Regions from separate parts of the Sagittula stellata E-37 genome, predicted to be linked through region 4. Evidence: riboswitches for the same ligand, from Rfam matches in the RefSeq annotation. Region 4 holds a riboswitch; each other region holds the start of a gene.
The links. A riboswitch is a leader RNA that binds a small molecule or an ion and turns the genes downstream of it on or off. The one in region 4 is predicted to bind cobalamin.

Region 1: another riboswitch for cobalamin. It lies ahead of ABFK29_RS11710 (DUF4198 domain-containing protein); the one in region 4 lies ahead of ABFK29_RS18270 (DUF1636 family protein).
Region 2: another riboswitch for cobalamin. It lies ahead of ABFK29_RS19500 ((2Fe-2S) ferredoxin domain-containing protein); the one in region 4 lies ahead of ABFK29_RS18270 (DUF1636 family protein).
Region 3: another riboswitch for cobalamin. It lies ahead of bluB (5,6-dimethylbenzimidazole synthase); the one in region 4 lies ahead of ABFK29_RS18270 (DUF1636 family protein).

What each region holds. Positions count from the first base shown of each region.
Region 1 covers NZ_CP155729.1:2,462,077-2,465,933, forward strand. Annotated here, with positions in the region: gene ABFK29_RS11700 (hypothetical protein) at 1-278, opposite strand, end outside; gene cbiM (cobalt transporter CbiM) at 275-892, opposite strand; gene ABFK29_RS11710 (DUF4198 domain-containing protein) at 897-1,682, opposite strand; cobalamin riboswitch at 1,825-2,029, opposite strand; gene ABFK29_RS11715 (AAA family ATPase) at 2,130-3,857, opposite strand, start outside.
Region 2 covers NZ_CP155729.1:4,093,809-4,097,665, reverse strand. Annotated here, with positions in the region: gene ABFK29_RS19505 (ABC transporter substrate-binding protein) at 1-1,205, opposite strand, end outside; gene ABFK29_RS19500 ((2Fe-2S) ferredoxin domain-containing protein) at 1,202-2,032, opposite strand; cobalamin riboswitch at 2,151-2,370, opposite strand; gene ABFK29_RS19495 (acyl-CoA dehydrogenase) at 2,649-3,857, shown strand, end outside.
Region 3 covers NZ_CP155729.1:3,583,312-3,587,168, forward strand. Annotated here, with positions in the region: gene ABFK29_RS17045 (Lrp/AsnC family transcriptional regulator) at 1-397, opposite strand, end outside; gene ald (alanine dehydrogenase) at 545-1,663, shown strand; gene bluB (5,6-dimethylbenzimidazole synthase) at 1,830-2,513, opposite strand; cobalamin riboswitch at 2,557-2,747, opposite strand; gene mscL (large conductance mechanosensitive channel protein MscL) at 2,809-3,243, opposite strand; gene ABFK29_RS17065 (glutathione S-transferase family protein) at 3,397-3,857, shown strand, end outside.
Region 4 covers NZ_CP155729.1:3,827,612-3,831,468, forward strand. Annotated here, with positions in the region: gene cobN (cobaltochelatase subunit CobN) at 1-195, opposite strand, end outside; gene cobW (cobalamin biosynthesis protein CobW) at 241-1,296, opposite strand; gene ABFK29_RS18270 (DUF1636 family protein) at 1,297-1,683, opposite strand; cobalamin riboswitch at 1,785-2,001, opposite strand; gene cobO (cob(I)yrinic acid a,c-diamide adenosyltransferase) at 2,037-2,648, shown strand; gene ABFK29_RS18280 (YrhK family protein) at 3,350-3,616, shown strand; gene ABFK29_RS18285 (cobyric acid synthase) at 3,613-3,857, shown strand, end outside.

The sequences.
Region 1 (3,857 bases), 1.4 Mb from region 4:
GCCACGTGTCCGGCGCCCAGATCGGCGCGGAAACGATGTTCGACCGGCTTTTCCGGCGTGAAGACAAAGAAGCCGTCCGCATCGGTGACCGTGCGCCCCAGTTCGGTGCCGTCGGGGGCGGTGACGATCACTTCTTCCCCGACAGCCATGTCGCCGTTGGAGAAGCCGATCTCGCCCTCGATGGAGGACCCGGACGGAAAGACGGCGGCGATGACCTTGTGGGCCTGAGCGGGCAGGGGCAACGCCAGAAGCGCCGCAATCAGGGCAAGGCGTTTCATGCGGCACTCCGTTGCAGGGCGTGGAAGAGGTCCGGCTTGACCTTGCGAGCCAGGAGGACGGCGAACCCGGTCAGCAGCCCTTCGATGATCATCACCGGGATATGGGCGATGAACACCAGTTTGGCCGCCGGGATGAAGGCATCGCCCGACAAGGCCAGCGACAAGGCCACCAAGCCGGTTGTCGCGGCGATGCTGAAGGTGCCGCCGACCGCGCCCCAGACGGCTCCGGTCAGCGGCGTCCCGCGCGAGATGAGACGCCCGAACAGCAGTCCCGCCAGCACCGCTGGCAAAGCGATATTGAGTGTGTTCACCCCGAGCACGGTCAGTCCGCCGAAGCCGAAGAACACGGCCTGAAGCAGCAGGCCCACGAAGAGGGCCGGAAAGGCGGCCCAGCCGAGCACGAGCCCGGCAAGACCGTTCATGATGAGATGCACCGAGGACGGGCCGATCGGCACATGCACCAGCGAGGCCACGAAGAAGCTGGCCGACAGGACACCGGCTGCGGGGATGCGTTCCATCGTCAGCGACCGCAGGCCATAGGCGATGCCGCCGGCCGCCAGCACCGCCCCGCCGATCACGACCGGGTTGGAAAGGGCTCCGTCCACGATGTGCATGGCGTTACTCCAGCTCCCAGGCGCGGATCCAGATCACGGCATCCTGGCTGAGTTCCTTGCCTTTGTGTTCGGTTGCGGGACCGACACCGAGCGCGGCAAAGCCCCAGTGTCCGGCCCTGGGAATGCCGAAGGTGAAGTACCCGTTGTCGTCGGACATGACGACGACCGCGCCACCGGGCGGGGGGCTGACCACCGGGTCGGTGGCGCGCGCACGTTCCATGTCCGGCTCTGCCGCCATGAACTCGACCTCGATCTCGGCACCGGCGACGGGTTGGCCGTCGGACAGGACGCGTCCGGTGAACGTGGAGCCCGCCAACACGTTGTAGGGCTTGTTCAGCGGCAGGATCTCTGCGGGCAGGCCAACAGGGTTCATCCAGTCGGTGGGCAATTCGCTGCGGTTCAGAAAGGCCTTGGTGTACTGCTGGATGTACGTGTCCTCGGATTCCTCGAAGTAGGGCTGCGGGACCGTCACGAGGACATAATCGCCCGACCGCTTGACCGGGACGTTGCCCAGAAAGGCCGCCGCCTCGTTCGCGGACCCCGTGAAGGCCGTCGGTTCGAGGGTGTCCAGAAGATCGGTGCGCTTGCCGTGATGCACCATGAAGAATTCCTCGGGTGTTTCCATCTCCATCACGTGGCCGTTTGAGAAGGGGTGCCAGAAGATCAGCTTGACCGGCACGTCGCCCGGTCGGTCGATGATCGTGTCCGTCGTATATTCGAGAAGGAAATGCGCCTGTGTCATCGCCGGAAACGCGATGCACGCCGCAAGTGCACCAAAAGTGAGTTTCATGAAGCCGTCCTTGTCCACTGCGCCACACCCGGCGCGCGTCGTTTCTGGACGCGGGGAACACTCGACCCCATCCGCGCGGCGGAATGACCCGCCTGCGCACGAGGCCAGACGCGCACCCCGGCGTCCGGTTGAAAGCGCCTCTTCCTGAGGCGCCAGTCCGGCAGGTCTCCTGGCTCGCGGGTCATCGCATCTGGACTGGCCTTCCCGGATTTCTCCAGTGGCATATCAGCCCTGCTTGCCGCTTACAGTTGCGGGGGCAGCTGCAGGGTAGGCACTCGCGTGCCGCACTGCATTCCCTCTTTCCTCCGAAGCGTGAAAACTCCGGAACCGGACATGCGATTTCCTTGCCAGAAAAGCGCGCGCCCGGTCAATTGCTAATTTGTGAAGCGCGGAGCAGGGACCGGACAGATGTGTGGTCCACTGTTGGGCCCTCCGAGCGAGGGCTCGTCAGGCGTCTTCCGGAGCCACTGTCGCGATGCTCAGCGCATGGCCGCCCAGGTCGCGGAAGGCGCGCTGGCGGCAGGTCAGCACGATGATCTGAAGGTCGCCCGCCTGGCGGTGCAACGCGTCGAACATCCGCTCGATCCGATCGTCGTCGGTGAAGACCAGCGCGTCGTCGAGGATCACCGGCGCAGTGCGCCCCGCGTGGGACAACATGCGCGCAAAGGCCAGCCGGACCAGCAATGCCACCTGTTCCTGCGTGCCGCCGGAGAGGATGTCGACCGGCTCGCTCTGGCCGTCGCGCAAAAGCGCATCGGGCAGCAGGGATTCTTCTCCCCATGTCAGCTCGGCGTCCGGCCAGAGCAGGTGCAGGAGCGGTTTCAGTTCCCGGGCGATCGGCGCGAAATAGCGTTCGCGGGCTTCGTTGCGGGCTTTTTCAAGCGCCTGTTCGAGCTTGCGAAGCACAGCCACCTCGTGCTCGATCCGCGTCAGGGTCTCGCGGGCCGATGTCAGCTTTTCCACCGTCTCGGCCAGCCTTTCCTCGACCGCGTCACCGGCAGAGCGGCTGATGCGTTCTTCGAGCCGGGCGAGCAGAAGCTTCAGACGGGCGCTTTCGTCGCGTGCGCGGGTTTCCACGGATTCCGCCCGAGTCAGCGTTGCGCGCGTATTGGCGGTGTCGGGGGCGTCCTTGGCCTTGGCCGCATGTTTGGCCTGCTCCTCGGCAAGAGCAGCCTCCATCCTTGACAGGGTCGCGGCCAGATCGTCCTCTGTCGCGCCGCCAGCCCGCGCCACCGCGTCTTCGGCGCGCTTCAGACGGTCCTTGAGCGAAGTCAGGGCGGTTTCGGCGCGCAGCACCTCAGCCCGGGTATCGGCCAGCCGTTCGTTGGCGGCGTCGAGCGCGCCGCGGGCAAGGTCCCGTTCTTCGCGCGCGCTGACCAGTTCCGCCTCTGCCTGCGCAAGGTCGGGCATGTCCGCATCCTCAACCGGGACAGGGATGCGGGCGTGCGTCGCGCGAAGCTGTTCAATGCCATCCGGGGCGAGGCTTTGCAGCACGGCCTTCGCTTCGGCATGCTGCCGCTCCGCCTCGGTCCGGGCGGCGGCGGCGTCACGGGCCTCTTCCAGGGTCGCGGCTCCGATGGCCTCAAGCGCCGAACGCAAGGCGCGGGCCGCAGCGTCCACAGTGTCGGCGTCGCGCCCGGTGTCGCCGGGGCGGATCTCCAACTGCCCGACACCGGCTATGTCGAAGCGGGTGGTCCGGGCGACGGGGACCGCCTGACCGTCCGGCAGCGGGGCGTCACCGAAACGGATCGCACCTTGGGATCCTGCCGCGTAGTGGGCCACAACCTGCGTGGCCGTGGCGTCGTGCGCGGCAACGGCGGCGGCATGGGTATTGGACAGTGTCTCGATCCGGCGAAGGGCCGTGGCGTCGGGACCGGAGCGGGCGGCTGCGGCGGTCTCCATCCTGCGGCGCATCTCTTCGGCCTGCGCGATGCGGGTCTCAAGCTCCTTGCGACGTTCGGAACCTTCGCGCGCGGCCTCCGCCCGTTGCGCGGCAGTTCGGGTGCCTTCGGCCTTCGATAGCGCGACCTCTGCCGCGTCGAATGTCTTCTGTGCCGCATCGCGGGCGGCCTGCGCCTTGTCCCGCGCCGCGCCCGCCGCCTCCTTCTCCGCGCCGGTTGCATCGACGAGGCGCGCGGCCTCTGTCCGTTCAGCGGTTGCCTCGCGCAGGGACGC
Region 2 (3,857 bases), 270 kb from region 4:
ATGTCCCAGTCGATCGAACCGGAGGTTATCGCCTCGTTGACGTCGTCCACCGACAGTATTTCGGTGCCGACACCAAGCGCGCGCAGATAGGCCTGCAGCGCGTTCGACAGGGGCACGAGGTCGGGCTGTTGCGGGTAGATCACCAATTTGACCGTCAGGGGGGCGCCGTCCTTCGTCCGGATGTCGCCGTCCAGGGTCCAGCCAGCCTCGTCGAGCAGGCGCGCGGCCTCTTCGGGGTCGTGTTCGTAGTTCGCCACGGCCCAGGGGAAGGCCGTGGAATACAGCCCCTCTGCTTCTGCCGTGGCGCCCCGGAACACCGCATCGGACACCTCGGCATAGTCGATGGACTTCATCAGGGCGCGCCGGACGGCGACGTCCGCAAGCGGCCCCTCTTCGGTGTTCATGAAGGCCGCATAGCCGCCGGTGGACAGGTCGCCCAAGGCGAGGTTCACGTTCGGCGTGGCGTCGTAGACCGGCTTGGCCGAGATCTGCGGATAAAGCGCGATATCCCCTTCGCCGTTCTGGATCGCCAGCACCCGGGCATTGAGGTCGGTCACGAAGGTGACGGTAACACCCGGCATGGCCGGCGTACCACGCCAGTAGTTTTCGTTGCGGGTGGCGGTCAGGGCCGCGTCAGTCAGGTCGGTCACCTCGTAGGGGCCCGTATAGATACCGGCATGTTCCAGCGCCTCCCAGTCCCCGTTCGCGGCCTCCACGGCATCGAGATCGTAGATCAGGAAATAGCTTTCGTGGGCCAGCACGTTCGGGAACTCGGGCAGCGGCACCGGTGTCTTCACGGTGATTTCCAGCGGGCCAGTGACGTCGAAGGTCGTTTCTGGCGGCACGACGCCTTGCAGCGACGCCTTGTTCGCCAGCCGGAAGTCCATCAGCCGCTTCACCGCATCCGCGTCCAGTTGGCGGCCGTTCTGGAACGTCACCCCCTTGTTGAGCGTGATAACCCAGGTCAGGTCGTCCACCTGTTCCAGACTTTCGGCCAGCCAGGGCGCCACGGAGCCATCACGCTGGAATTCCATCAGCAACTCGGCCACGCCGAATTCCTGGAACCAGAAACCCTCGGACTCGGGGTCCATGCTGTCGATCTGGAACGACGTAATCACGCGGATCGGCTGATCGGCCTCCTGCGCCGGGGCGGGCTGGCCAAAAGTAAGGGCGGCGAGGGCCAGCGTGGTCGCAAGGTGTCTCATGATATGGTGCTCCTGTGGGGCGTCGTGTGTTGACTGGGCTGGCTGAGCCGGGCGGTGTGGATGTGCAGGTCAGGCAGTCCGCGCCCCGCGCAAAGCACCTCACGCACGAGGCGTCGGGCTGCCGCGCGGTCCGGTACGTGGAACCAGTCGCCTAGCGGGTAGACCGCGACGACGGGCCCCTTGTTGCAGGGAAAGATGCAGCCGGTGGTCGTCGTCAGGCAGCGCTTCGCGATGCCCGCCTCGGCGCATTCGGCCTTGAGGACATGGCTGAGACTCGCGGCATCGCGCATCTGGCAACGCGGCCCGGTGCAGACCAGCAGATGAAAGTCGAAATCGGGAGGGGTGTCCCAGCCGGGCTTGCCGAGCGCGGGTTTCACATTTTCGACCGACGTCGAAGGCGCGGCAAGCAGGTCGCGCAGCATCTCGGTGGGGCCGGCATCCATGCGGGATGGCTCTGGGCCGAGTGTCACGCCGATGGCCGCATTGACCGGTCGTAGAGACCAGTCGGCCAGAACGCCGGGAAGCCAGGCCAGAAGGCTCTCTGGAAACGGCAGTCCGATGGGTTGCAGCCGGATCGCGCGGGCGCCGCCGCGCCGCATCTCGTCCAGCGCCTCGAACAGGCTCCGGCCCATGTCTTCTAGGCGGATGAGCATGTGGGGGCGTTCCGTCGCCGCGGCGCAGATCGCCTCCAGTCGGTGGAAACCGCCTGCGCTCAGGTTGGCCGACGAACAGGCAAAGAGAACCCATTCCACGGGCGGACCCTCAAAGCGGCCCGCGCCGCAACCGTCGTCGTGTCGTCTCAGGGGAATTATCCGTGCATCTGCCATGGTGCCCTCCGCACAAATGCGGGGCGGGCAGACCAGCGATGACATCGGGCACAAAGAGCCGTCCAAACATAGCACATCTCCTGCCGGACACCCCGCCCGGTTAAAAGTGACTGCGGCGCGGAGCGCGCCGGAGATGGCAGGTCTCCTGACTTGCGGGTCAACGCTTTCCCGAACCTTCCCGAGCCGCCTACCGGCCCAGTGGTGTTCTCAGGATCGCTCTCCGCTCACAGTTGCGGGGGCAGTCGCGGATTCGGCACCTTGCGGACATCCTCACCGTGTTCCCTTTTCATCCCGGTTGGCTTGCTGGCGTTCCGGGAACCATCGCGGATCGTTAAGCACGGATACGGCTTGTCCGTCAATCTCCGGGCGCGATAAAATGAGTGTCGACTTCCCGCGAAGAGTGTATGCGCGTTGATCCGTCGGCGCCGGCAACGATACCCAAGGGCGCGTGGCCGAACACCGTCCCGGATCGCAAACAACCCGGACGCGGTGCATCGCCAAAGCCGTCCAGATGCGCTCGATCGCGACGTGCGCACGACGGAACGTCATCCGCCCGGAATGCAGCGCAGCAGGAACCCTTCCACCGCCGGGGCGTTTTCCGGGTGGAGGAACCGCCATGTCATTCAGAAAGAATTACGTCACCAAGCCGATTTTGAAGTGGGCGAGGGGGGCGATGCCGTCGCTGTCCTCGACAGAGGCCGAAGCCGTCTATTCCGGAGACGTCCACTTCGAGGCGGAACTGTTCTCCGGCAATCCGGACTGGACGATGCTGCGCAGCATGAAGGCGCCCGCCCTTACCGACGAGGAGCGGGATTTCATCGACGGGCCATGCCGGACCTTCTGCGACATGATCGACGTCTGGGATATCGACAGGCGCACCGGCGATCTGCCCCGCGAGGCGTGGACCTATCTGCGCGACGAAGGCTTTTTCGGCATGATCATCCCGAAGGAGCACGGCGGACTCGGTTTCTCTGCCTATGCCCATTCGGAAGTCGTGCGCTACATCGCGGGGCATTCCGTCGTGGCGGCGGTGACGGTCATGGTGCCCAATTCGCTCGGTCCCGGTGAACTGATCCTGCAATTCGGCACCGACGCGCAAAAACGGCACTGGCTGCCACGCCTCGCGCGCGGCGAAGAACTGCCCGCCTTCGGGCTCACCTCCGAAGACGCCGGATCGGACGCGTCGGCCATGACGGACGAAGGCGTCGTCTGCAAGGGGCAGTGGAATGGCGAAGAGGTGCTTGGCATCCGCATGACATGGGCCAAGCGCTACATCACGTTGTCGCCGGTCGCCACGGTGCTGGGTCTTGCCCTGAAGCTGCGCGACCCGGACCACCTGCTGGGCGAGGTCGATGACATAGGGATCACATGCACGCTCGTTCCGACGGATTTGCCGGGGGTGGAGACCGGCCGCAGGCACCTGCCCTCGGGGACCATGTTCATGAACGGGCCGACCACCGGCAAGGACGTCTTCGTGCCGCTCGACCATATCATCGGCGGGCCGGACTATGCGGGGCGCGGATGGATGATGCTGATGAGTGCGCTGGCCGCCGGGCGCGGAATCTCACTGCCATCGCTGTCGGCCGCAGCGGCAGCCATGTCCGCGCACAGCACCGGCGCCTATTCCCGCATCCGCAAACAGTTCAATCTGCCCATCGGGTTGTTCGGCGGCGTGCAGGAGCCCATGGCCCGCATCGCTTCCAACGCCTACACGATCGATGCGGGCCGCCGCCTGACGACGGCGGCGTTGGACGACGGGTACAAGCTGGCCGTGATATCCGCGATCATGAAGTATCACGCCACGACCCGGATGCGTGAAACGATC
Region 3 (3,857 bases), 240 kb from region 4:
CGACGCCCGGCAGGCGGGTCAGATACTGCCGGTGGATGCGGGCGTAATCCTCCGTGTCCTCGGCCACGACCTTCAGGATGTAATCCGCCGTGCCCGCCATCAGGTGACACTCCAGCACCGCCGGAACGCGGGACACGGCGGTCTCGAAAGCCTCCAGCACCTCGTCGGCCTGCGCCTGCAGGGTGATCTCCACGAAGACGGTGGTCGGCAGCGACAGCTTGCGCGCATCCAGAAGCGCCACGTAGTCGCGGATGTAGCCGTCCGCCTCAAGCCGCTGCACCCGCCGGTGACAGGCCGAGGGGGACAGGTTGACCTGTTCGCTGAGGTCCGCGTTCGACATGCGGCCCTTGCGCTGAAGCACCCTGAGCAGTCGCCGATCCGTCTCGTCTAGCGCCATATTCGAAGATTCCTCCCGCGGTGCCTGCAAACCGTCGAACAATCGTGCGCGGCGGTGCGCAAAGGTGCCCCAGTCTCGGACCCTTTTGCAAGCCGTTCATGGTAGATTGCCGCACCCCAACAGGACCCAGGCTCAAAGGATCGCGTCATGAAGATCGGCTGCCCGACAGAAGTCAAACCCCAGGAATTCCGCGTGGGCCTGACGCCCAACGCCGCACACGAAGCGGTGGCGCATGGCCATTCGGTCATCGTCCAGAAAGGCGCAGGCCTCGGCGCCGGTTTCACCGACGAAGACTATACCGCCGCGGGCGCCGCGCTGGCCGACACCGCCGCCGAGGTCTTTGCCTCCGCCGACATGATCGTCAAGGTGAAGGAACCCCAGGCCCCCGAACGCGCCATGTTGCGCGAGGGCCAGGTGCTGTTCACCTATCTCCACCTCGCGCCCGATCCGGAGCAGACCCACGACCTGATCGCCTCCGGCGCGACCTGCATCGCCTATGAAACCGTGACCGACGACCGTGGCGGCCTGCCCCTTCTGGCGCCGATGTCCGAGGTCGCGGGCCGTCTCGCCCCGCAGGTCGGCGCCTGGTCGCTGCAGAAGGCCAACGGCGGCCGCGGCGTGCTGATGGGCGGCGTGCCGGGGGTCGGCCCCGCGAAGGTCGCGGTGATCGGCGGCGGCGTCGTCGGCACCCACGCGGCCCGCGTCGCCGCGGGCATGGGCGCCGAGGTCACCGTGCTCGACCGCTCCCTGTCGCGGATGCGTTACCTCGACGACGTCTTCGGTTCGGTCTTCAAGACCCGCTACGCCTCTGCCGGGAACACCGCCGAGATGGTGGCCGAGGCCGACATGGTCATCGGCGCCGTGCTGATCCCCGGCGCCGCCGCGCCGAAGCTGGTCAGCCGCGCGCAACTGTCGACGATGAAGCCCGGCGCCGTGATCGTCGACGTGGCCATCGACCAGGGCGGCTGCTTCGAGACCTCGAAGGCCACAACCCATCAGGACCCGATCTACGAAGTCGACGGCATCGTGCACTACTGCGTGGCGAACATGCCGGGCGCCGTGGCGCGCACATCGACCATCGCCCTGGGCAACGCGACCATGCCGTTCATGCTGGCGTTGGCCGACAAGGGCTGGAAGAAAGCCTGCGCCGACGATCCGCACCTTCTGGCCGGGCTGAACGTGCATGCGGGCAAGCTGACCTACGCCGCGGTGGGCGAGGCGCTTGGGCTTGCCGCGATCACGCCGGCGGCCGCGCTGGCGGCCTGAGCGGTTTCGCCGTGCTGCGCACGGCGACCGGTCGGGGAGGCTCTGCCTCCCCGAACCCCTCCGGAGTATTTTGGAAGCAAAGAAGCCGGCAGCGGGTTCTTTGAAGGTTGCGACCTGAATATCGGCGGTCGGATGCGTCGTGCTGACGGCGGCCCGGGCGCTGGCCTTACCAGCCCTCCTCGCGGACATGCGCATCGAGCGTGCGCGCCCGCGCCCAGCCGCGCGCTGCGAGTTCGGGGCCGTCGAACAGCTCCCTGACGTGGCCGACGCAGAGGTAGGCGACCACGCGGACGTGCTCGGGCAGGCGGAGGATCGGGCGCAGGTCGGCCTCGTCGAGGATGCTGACCCAACCGACGCCGACGCCTTCGGCCCGCGCCGCCAGCCAGAGGTTCTGGACGGCGCAGACCGTCGAATAGAGATCCGTCTCCGGCTGATGCGTGCGCCCCAGCACGACCGGTCCGCCGCGCGACCGGTCACAGGTGACGCAGATGTTCAGGGGGGCCTTCTCGATCCCTTCCAGCTTCAGCGCGGCATAGGCCGACCGCTTGTCCGGCGGGAACATCGCCTGCGCCTCGTCGTTGGCGCGGGCGAATGCGGCCCGCACTTGCGCCCGGCGCAGGGGATCGCGCAGCAGAATGAAATCCCAGGGTTGCGAGAGCCCGACCGATGGCGCGGCATGCGCCGCCTCCAGGATGCGCCGCAGCACGTCTTCGTCCACCGGATCGGGCAGGAATTCGTTCCGCACGTCCCGTCTGTGGGCAATCACGTCGTAGAGCGCCCGCCGCTCCTCGTCCGAAAACGCGCGCGCCGCAACGGGCGCCGGGGATCGGCGGTTCACCGGTCCTGTCATGGGGTCACCTCCCAAAGGCCTGCGCGCCCCCGCTGTCCAGGCGGGGCCGCCATGCCGTCAGGCCGGTCTTCTGGCTTCGGATCATCCGGAACGGACGCCTTCCCGAGCGCCTGACTGACGCCCAGTGGCCATGTGTCCGCCCCGTCCCCGTCACAGCGGCGGGCCCGCGCCGGTTCTGCCCCGGCTTCCCGATTCTCCCCCGAGGACGGAGGCACCTGACACGGACGGGATCGCAAATCCCGCCCCTTGGCGCAAGTGCACCGCCCCCGGACGGGACCGGTCTGCCGTCACGTGGTCAGCGTGTCTTCAGCGTGTCGCGGATCTCGAGCAGCACGTCCAGTTCCGTTGGGCCGGACGGCGTGGCTTCGGCTGGCTGGCCTTCCTCACGCTCACGGATCGCGGCGGCCTTCGCGCGGTTGACCATCTTCACCAGCATGAAGACCACGAAGGCGATGATGAAGAAGTTGATCACCGCCATGATGAACTTGCCGATGGCAAAGACCGGCGCGCCCGCCTCTGTCGCCGCCGAGAGCGACGCGTATTCGTTGCCGTCGAGCGCATAGAACCAGCCCGAAAAGTCGATGCCGCCGGTGAACAAGGCGATGATCGGATTGATGATGTCGCCCACCAGCGACTGCACGATCGCGGTGAACGCCGCGCCGATGATGATGCCCACGGCCATGTCCATGACATTGCCCTTGGCGATGAAATCCTTGAATTCCTTAATCATTTTCCCATTCCGTAAGAGCGCCGGCATGCTTGGCCACATGTCCTGCGGGGTGTTTTTGCACAAACAGGATTATGTCATGCCGGATCGGCTGGGAAAGCGGGAAATGCCGGACTAGGGTCGGCCAGGACATCTTCCTTAACGAGGACACGCATCATGACCGCTCTTGCCGACCATCCGATCTCGCGCCGCTGGCCCGCCGCGCACCCCGACCGCATCCAGCTCTATGCCTTCCCGACGCCCAACGGGGTCAAGGCGTCGATCATGCTCGAGGAGACCGGGCTGCCCTACGAGGCCCACAAGATCACCCTGTCGGACAAGGACGTCAAAAGCCCTGAGTTCCTGTCGCTCAACCCCAACAACAAGATCCCCGCGATAATCGACCCGAACGGCCCGGACGGCGCGCCGCTGGAGCTGTTCGAATCCGGGGCCATCCTGCTCTATCTCGGCGAGAAGGCCGGAATGCTGCTGGGCGAGACCGCGACCGAGCGGCACAAGATCACGCAATGGCTGATGTTCCAGATGGGCGGCGTCGGACCGATGTTGGGGCAGCTCGGTTTCTTCTGGAAGTTCGCGGGCAAGGACGTGAAGGACCCGCTTCCCCGCACCCGGTATGT
Region 4 (3,857 bases):
GAGGGCGGCGAGATTGGCGAGACGGAGCGTGGGCATCCGCCCCTCTGGCCCGCCGCCGCGCCGCCAGCCTTCGGCAAAGGCGCCGAGGTCGCTGTCGGAGAACGACAGCACGACGAGGTCCGCCGGGCTCTGGCCCAGGTCCTGCGGCGTCTCGCTTTCTTCGAGGCCGTGGCTTTCGCGGAAGATGACGTGCATCGGCGGTTCCCGGAAAGGCGGCGCACAGCCCCGCCCTACCTTACGTCATTCTGCGGCGACAGGCGCGGCCCCGAGGACCGCCCCGATGGCCTCGGGTTGGATGTCGTCATGTTCCGCGATGACCACGACCCGGCTGACGCGCGCCTCGTCCGGCTTCCACGGGCGGTCGTACTGATGACGCACCCGCGCGCCCACCGCCTGCACCAGAAGGCGCATAGGCTTGCCCTTGACGGCGGCATACCCTTTCACCCGAAGGATGTTCTGCTCCTTCGCGAGGCGCTCGATGGCGGCGACCAGCTGGGCGGGACTGTCCTGTTCCGGCAGCTCCACAACGACCGATTCGAAGTCGTCGTGCTCGTGATCGTCGTGGTCGTCGTGATGCGAGGGGCGCGCGTCCATGTCGTCCTCTGCGGCGGCTTCCAGCCCGAGGATCACGCGCGGGTCGACCACACCTTCGGCCACTTCGACCACCGGCAGCGGGCGCGGTGCCTCGGCGGCGATGATCGCCTTGGCCTTCGCCACGCCTTCGGGTCCGGCGAGGTCGGGCTTGGTCAGCAGGATGATGTCGGCGCAGGAGATCTGGTCCTCGAAGACCTCGCTCAGCGGCGTCTCGTGGTCGATGCTGTCGTCGGCCAGACGCTGCGCGTCCACCCGCGCCACATCGGGAGCGAAGCGGCCCGCCGCCACGGCCTCCGCATCGGCCAGCGCGATCACGCCGTCGACGGTGATCTTCGACCGGATGTCGGGCCAGTCGAAGGCTTTCAGAAGCGGCTTCGGCAGGGCGAGGCCGGAGGTCTCGATCAGGATGTGGTCGGGGCGCGGGTCGAGCGCCATCAGCGCCTCGATGGTGGGGATGAAGTCGTCGGCCACGGTGCAGCAGATGCAGCCGTTGGCGAGCTCCATGATGTTCTCGGCCGGGCAGTCGGGGATGGCGCAGGATTTCAGGATGTCGCCGTCCACGCCCACGTCGCCGAATTCGTTGACCACCACGGCCAGGCGGCGGCCGCCGGGGTTCTGCATCAGGTGGCGCACCAGCGTCGTCTTGCCGGAGCCGAGGAAGCCGGTGATCACGGTGACGGGGAGTTTGGCTAGATCGGTCATTCAGTCGGCCTCCACAGGGGTGTTCGGGGTCAGGGGCGGAATACGCGCCACGCAGTTGCGCTTGAAGTGTTCGGGACGCTCGCGCCACGGGATCAACCCGTCGCCGGTCGCGTGATAGCGCGCCGCGCCGTCGAGCAGCATGTCCGGATGCGACGCCTCGTCGACATTCCCGAACACGTAGGTCCAGCGGTCGCCGCCGCGCAGGGCGACGGTACAACCGGCATCGCAATTCTGCAGGCATTCGACGGCGGTCAGGCGCAGGCCCTCGGGCAAAGGCCGGTCGGCAAGGGCATCGTAGAGCGCCTGCCCGGGCCGGCGGTCGTCGGCGGGGATGTCCTGCCCCCGGCGGCACTTCACGCAGACCAGAAGTTCGGTCTCTGACGGCATGGCGACCTCGCGCATCTGGGGGGACCTTGAGCGGGGCACGGGCCAAGACAGGCCCTCTCCCGACCCCGGATCACCCCGTCCGGTTTCGTTCCTCCGCCCCTTCCACGGCGCGGCCACTGGCAGGTCTCCCGGCTTGCGGAACTGGGCGGCAGGCAGTCCTGCCGATCCCAACGGAACCCGGCCTTCCCGGCGATGTCGCCAGTGGCTTCGGGCCCTTTCCGGTCACGGTCGCGGGGGCGGCTGCGCCTGACCCCGACGCGGGGCTGCGCATTCCCTTTTCACCTGCTAGACACAGGCACCAGCACTCCGGCTGATGCGCCGGACGCCCGGCAATGTCAAGGAGAGCCCGCGCCATGAGCGAAGACGAAAACGCCCGCCACACCGAAAAGATGAAGAAGATCAAGGCGGCCCGCGACCGGATGATGGCGACCAAGACGGAGGAGAAGGGCCTGATTATCGTCCATACCGGGACCGGCAAGGGCAAGTCGTCCTCCGGATTCGGCATGATCATGCGCTGCATCGCGCATGGCATGCCCTGTGCGGTGGTGCAGTTCATCAAGGGCGCCTGGCCCACCGGCGAAGGCACGTTCCTGCGCGAACGCTTCGCGGCGGAGTGCCGGTTCTTCGTGTCGGGGGAAGGGTTCACGTGGGAGACGCAGGACCGCGAACGCGACATCGCGGCGGCGCAAAACGGCTGGGAGATCGCCAAGACGCAGATCCTCGACCCGGAAGTGCAGTTCGTTCTGCTCGACGAGATCAACATCGCGCTGCGCTACGACTATCTCGACATCGACGACGTGGTGGGGTTCCTGCTGGAGCAGAAACCGCCGATGACCCATGTCTGCCTGACCGGGCGCAACGCCAAGCCCGAACTGATCGAGGCGGCGGACCTCATCACCGACATGACGCTTGTCAAACACCCGTTCCGTGAAGGGGTGAAGGCGCAGAAGGGCGTCGAGTTCTGAGATTGTGGCGCCGGATTTCGGCTCGCCTGCGGCGACCCGACCCGCTGGGGGTTCCCCCCAGACCCCCAAGGTATTTGGACCAAGATGAAGGCAAGACTTCTTTAATCGGAATCGGAGAGGCTGGCCGGGCGGTACAGGGAGAGGTCCCGATGACCGCCCAAGGTGAAGGCACCGCGCCTCCCCCTTCGACGAAGGCCCGAGGCGCGGTGTCCGACCCGCCCCTTCATCTTGGCGAAAAATACCTCCGCCGGAGGCATCCTGTCCGGGCCGTTTGCGCCGTTTGACGTGTGGGGACGTGCGTCAGGGAAACGGGCAGGCTGTTCCGGCTGGATCAGTGGGCGCGGCGAGCGGAATTTCTGCAATGCGCTCTCTGCCCCTGGTGCCTGTCTTCGGAATTGGGTGAGGCCGGGGCGTCCCTGGGAGCGGCGCCGTGTGGATGGCGTTGCGCCTGGCCTGGGGAAGGTCGACGTTTAGCTCATTGCTTGCCACCACGGGACATGACCGGTGCGCGAAGATTTCCGGTAGCGGTCAACGAGACAACGGACTTGCTTCGGCGGTTCTTGCCGGAACGAACAGTGGCCGGTCGTGGGTTCGCGGGCGGGCGCTTCGGCATGCCAAGATGGTTTCGGCGCGTTGACCCTGCGTTCAAGGCTGGTAACGGTGGATGTCACTATCCCGAAACCAGCGAGGACCACCGCCAGATGTTCAGGAAACGGCTGCAGGACGCCACCTCCCGTCACGAGGAGGTCTACGGCTTCTACGAGAAGATCTATACCGTCATCGACCTCTGCGCGGGGCTCGCGTTTCTCTTCGGATCCATCCTCTTCTTCTGGGAAGACACGCAATACCCGGCGACCTGGCTTTTTACCGTGGGCTCCGCCCTGTTCGTCGCGCGGCCGGCGTCGCGGTTCGCCCGGGAGTATCACCTTGCGCAGCTCCCGCTGCCCGGGGATCGTGACCCGGAATGACGCGCGCCCTGATGCTTCAGGGCACCGGGTCCAACGTGGGCAAGTCGGTGCTGGTGGCCGGGCTATGTCGGGCGGCGCTGCGGCGCGGCCTCTCGGTGGCGCCGTTCAAGCCGCAGAACATGTCGAACAACGCCGCCGTGACAGTCGACGGCGGCGAGATCGGCCGCGCGCAGGCGTTGCAGGCGCGGGCCTGCGGGCTGGAGCCGCTGACCGACATGAACCCTGTTCTGCTGAAACCGGA